2 regions of the Rheinheimera sp. B2H12 genome follow, and region 1 is predicted to be linked to the other one. Evidence: predicted binding sites of a transcription regulator. Region 1 holds the regulator's gene; the other holds the start of a gene.
The links. The regulator LexA, encoded in region 1, represses DNA repair genes until DNA is damaged. The targets are predictions, from matches to a motif close to TACTGTNNATATNNACAGTA.
Positions count from the first base shown of each region.

Region 1 (2,471 bases):
AAGCAGGTACCCACCAGGAGTGGATCACATCATCTGAAGTGGTCAGGAAACGAACTTTTTTACCGGTAGGGATCACCAGCGGCCGGTCCACTTCCAGCAAATAGTTCTCACCTTTGGCTATTTTGTTGTCGATTTGCTTCCGTGGTGTGGCCAGCAGAGAATAATATTCCACCGGATAATCGAGGTATTTGTAATGCCATTTCCATTGCGAACCCGTGATCAGCACAGTGACATCGGCATCTGTGGTGTCTTCCATCGCAATCAGCGTTTTAGTGGCGGGGATCGCCATGACAATCAGGATCACCACAGGAATGGCGGTCCAGAGTATTTCTACTTTGGTACTTTCATGGAATTGTGCCGGCTGTACCCCTTTTGCCTTGCGATGATGGAGAATGGACCAAAACATGATGCCAAACACCACCAGGCCAATAGCGCAACAGATATAAAATATCGTCATATGCAGGTCGTACACCTGCTGACTGATATCGGTCACCCCCTGAGTCATATTCAGGGGCATCTCTGCGGCAGAAGCCATTTCGACAAACAGCAAGGATAGCAGCGAGCAGCGATAACGATGCGCTTTCGCCACGTAACGTCTCCTCTGTCATTTTGCAAATTACAAATTGCCAGAACCAGACACTACCACCCATGCTGCGCATCTTATTCTGCAATTTATTGTTTTTATTATATTTTTATAAATAACATCCATGCAGGAACATTTTTGTTCTCTGTACTTTTCCAGATGTTGCTTAAGAATTGACCACAAAAGCCAAACTGTAAACCCCAGATAACAAAAAGCACCGGTTTAACCAAAAGGTCAGACCAGTGCTGATGCAAAAAAGTATTGAGTTTATTTAAGTTTTTACTGGGTTTTTACCAGGTTTGATTACGGATCACCCCAACGGCCAAACCTTCAATTGCAAAAAACTGCTGGGTTAAATCGACTTTTATCACATTAAAGTCGCTATTTTCCGGGTGCAGATAGACAAATTGGCCATCACGTCTGAAACGTTTCACTGTGACTTCATCTTCCACCCGAGCTACCACAACTTCACCTTGTCGGGCTTCGGTGGTCTTGTGTACAGCCAGCAAATCGCCATCCATAATGCCGATGTCTTTCATACTCATGCCGGACACTTTCAGTAAAAAATCGGCGGTGGGATGAAATAAACTGGCATCAAGCTGGTAATACTGCTCGATATGCTCAGTGGCAAGGATTGGCTGACCAGCCGCAACCCGCCCCACCAGTGGCAAACCAGCAAACTCAGGTTCATTGGCGACTGGATCTTCTTCAATCAGCCGAATGCCACGCGAGGTGCCTGGCATCATCTCAATAAAACCTTTTTTTGCCAGCGCTTTTAAGTGTTCCTCAGCGGCATTGGCTGATTTAAAGCCAAGCTGAGTCGCAATTTCTGCCCGCGTCGGCGGCATCCCAGAATGGGCCTGATAATCTTTAAGTAGTTGTAATATTTCGGCTTGTCTTGGTGTTAATGGACGCATGGTGCTGAATGCCTATACAGTGAATACTGGGAGTATATACAGTGAAATTGGCAGTGCCAAGTCCGATCAGGCGGAAATTCACGGAAAATGGCACAAAGAGGTGAAAACAGCTGGAAAGAGGGCAAAATTGGCGGGATTTTTGATCCATGTTATGCTATCCGGCTGTTTTTGCCTGCAGGTAAAGTATGTTTAAGCGATTAAAGTGGTTTGCCAGCCTACTGCAATGGCCCTTGTGGCCGCTGGTTAAGTATAAAGTGGTGCCGTTACAACCGGCCGAAAGTCTGGAATTACAGACAGCACAACCCTTGTTTTATATCACGCGGCTGGCTTCAGCCTCAGATTTAGCCACTTTACGCCGGGTCTGTCGTGAGCTCAACCTGCCAGATCCAACAGATCAGGTACCATTAGGTGATGTCAGCCTGCCCAGAACACTGTTTCTGGAACAACCAGCGGCGTTGTGGGGCGAAACGAAAGCGACACTGGCGTTGCAACAAGGTCAAAAATTATTACAGGCGCATCTGGCACAGCCACAACAACAAGCACAATTGGTACCTGTGTCTGTTTGTTGGGGCCGTGCGCCCGGCAAAGAAGCCAGTGTCAAAGCGGTGTTTGCGGAAACAGCAACGCCTGGCTGGTTACGCAAATTATTTGTGGTGTTGATTTCCGGCCGCCATACACTGGTGCAATTCTCCCGCGCTGTCTCTTTGCGCCAGATGACCGATCAATATGGTGCTGACGAACAAACCGCACATAAATTATTACGGGTGGCACGTTTTCATTTTTATCGCCAACAACTGGCCGCCACCGGTCCACGCCAACCAGACCGCTCCGCCCTATTTAATGCGCTCCTCGGCTCTGAAGCGTTGAAAAAAGCCATCGCCGATGAAGCACAGAGCAAAAATATCAGTCTGGCCGAGGCCAGAGCACAGGCCTTGTTGCTGTTGGAAGAAATCGCTGCCGACTATCGTGAG
Region 1 is NZ_CM184363.1:198,040-200,510, reverse strand. It holds gene coxB (cytochrome c oxidase subunit II) at 1-589, opposite strand, end outside; gene lexA (transcriptional repressor LexA) at 874-1,500, opposite strand; gene plsB (glycerol-3-phosphate 1-O-acyltransferase PlsB) at 1,686-2,471, shown strand, end outside.

Region 2 (2,471 bases), 680 kb from region 1:
CCACTGTGATGGGAGACTGCCATCTGTCGAATTTTGGTTTTTTTACCGAAGAGGGCAGCTCTGGTTCTGAGGTGATTTTTGCGCCCAATGATTTTGACGATGCCTGCATCGGCCATGCCGTCTGGGATCTGAGCCGTTTTGCCGTTAGTTTGTTATTGGCGGTGGATGAATCGCAGCAACAACTGGCCAGCAGCCTTTCAGTACAACCGCCATTGCAGGCTGCTACGGCTGAGCAAGCCGCTGCAGCAGTGTTATTGTTTTTCCGCCAATATGCCAGACAATGTCAGCAGATTGCTGCAGATCCTGAGTTACGCTATCAAGCGCAACCGGCTTTTGCCAAACAGCATGTGCTGCATCAGGCGCAGAAAAAGGCTCGTCGTCGCGCCACAACCGGCGAGCATTTCCTGACCAAAAGTACTCTGGCCAAACTGGTTGACCTGCATGCCCGGCCACTGCAGTTTAAACAGGACCCGGACAAATTTTTACGGTTATCCTCTGAGCACTATCAGCAGGTTGCCAGCAGTTTCCGGCCTTATGTCAATGATGAGATCCTGGATATCGTCAGCCGGCAAGGCGCGGGCACAGGATCGATGAACTTACAGCGTTATTATTTGCTGGTAGGACCCAAAGCGCTGCTGACTGCGGGGGAGCAGGGCGCCGAAGATCTGATGTTGTGCCATGTGGTTGAAGCCAAACAACAGCGGCGCTCGGCCCCGTTACACTTTTTTGCCGGGTTGGATCCGGTGAATCAACTCAATGACGCCCACCTGACGGTGGACTGCCAAAGGTTGATGCAGCGAAGGCCCGATCTGGTGCTGGATGAACATTATTTTGCCGGCGCGCATTATCTGGTGCGCTCGCTGCACCATGCCAATGTTGATTTGGATCCGGTGGATATTTGTCTGCATCCGACCGCGCCTGAACAGCAGTTGCTGGATTATGCCAGCGCTTGTGCTGATGCGCTGGCACTGGCCCACAGTCGTGGTGATCGGCGTTCAGTGCGTTTTGAACAAGCAGTGGCTGCCACTTTACCCGCGCAAGCGACCCTATTGCTGCAACTATGTCAGCAATATGCCGGGCAGATGCGCCTTGACTGCGGTTTATTAGCTGGATTGTTGGAGCAGCAATCCGTTTAAACAACGAGCAGTAAACCATTGAACAAAGCGCTCTGTGCCGATGTTGATGATTGAGTCGCAGCGTGATTGGCATTTGGCGTTCTGCAAAATCCAAGATATACTGTTTATTCATACAGTGTCTTTTGGAGGTTGCCATGTCGACAGTTGCTTTATTGGGGCAAGCCAGTCCACAGTCTGGATTGGCGTTACCGCTGTTTGCCGATCGGGTAGCGGCCGGTTTTCCATCGCCGGCGGCCGATTATATTGAGCAGGCGCTGGATTTAAATGAGTTGTGTATCAGCCGGCCTGCCGCCACTTTTTTTGTCCGGGTCAGTGGCGATTCCATGGTCGATGCCGGTATTTATCCGCATGATGTGCTGGTGGTCGACCGGTCGCTGACACCGCAGCAAGGTGATGTGGTGATTGCTTGCTTGAATGCCGAGCTGACGGTAAAAGAACTGCAATTAACGCCTTGTGTGCGGTTATTACCGCGCAACCCACGTTATGCGCCGATTGAGCTGGCACCTGATCAGGAGCTGCAGATCTTTGGCGTGGTGACGACTGTGGTGCGGCAATGCCGGCGCCGGCACAGCTAAGCTGTGGCTGTTGAGCGCAACAGCGCTGTTGTCGGCACGGCGCTGGGCAGGAGGATGCAGCCGCAACGACCGCCAGATCGTCAGACTGTCGCTGCGACAGCGGTGGCGCCAGCCTTTGCGCTGGTCGATTGCAACAATTTTTATGCCTCTTGCGAAAAGCTGTTCCGGCCGGATCTGGCGACTAAGGCCGTGGTGGTATTATCCAATAATGATGGTTGTGTCGTGGCGCGCTGTCCGCTGGCCAAGCAACTGGGGGTGCGGATGGGTATTCCGGCCTTTCAACTGCGTCCTTTGCTGCAAACCGGGGCTGTGGTGGCATTTTCTTCCAATTATGCCTTATACGCCGATATGTCGGCCCGGGTGATGCAAACGCTGGCAGAGTTGGCGCCAGCCGTTGAGGTGTATTCAATTGATGAAGCTTTTTTGGATGTGAGCGGATTGTCAGCCACGGATAGAGCGCAGCTGGGTCAGCAGATCCGGCAGCGGATCCGGCAGTGGCTGGGGCTCAGCGTTTGTGTTGGGATAGCGCCCAGCAAAACGCTGGCCAAGCTGGCAAATGCAGCTGCCAAACAGTATCCGGCCACCGGCGGGGTGGTGGATCTGACTGATCCGGTACGGCAGCGCAAGTTACTGGCGCTGACACCGGTTGGCGAGGTGTGGGGCATTGGTAACAAACTCAGTCAGCGTTTGCAGAGGTTGCAGATCAACACTGCTTTGCAACTGGCCACTGCGGATGCCGGTTTGATCCGGCAGCAGTTTT
Region 2 is NZ_CM184363.1:880,537-883,007, forward strand. It holds gene AC53GJ_RS03905 (DUF2252 family protein) at 1-1,136, shown strand, start outside; gene umuD (translesion error-prone DNA polymerase V autoproteolytic subunit) at 1,271-1,711, shown strand; gene umuC (translesion error-prone DNA polymerase V subunit UmuC) at 1,766-2,471, shown strand, end outside.
Region 2: a site for LexA is predicted at 1,235-1,254, ahead of umuD (translesion error-prone DNA polymerase V autoproteolytic subunit). Genes of this name have one in related genera too.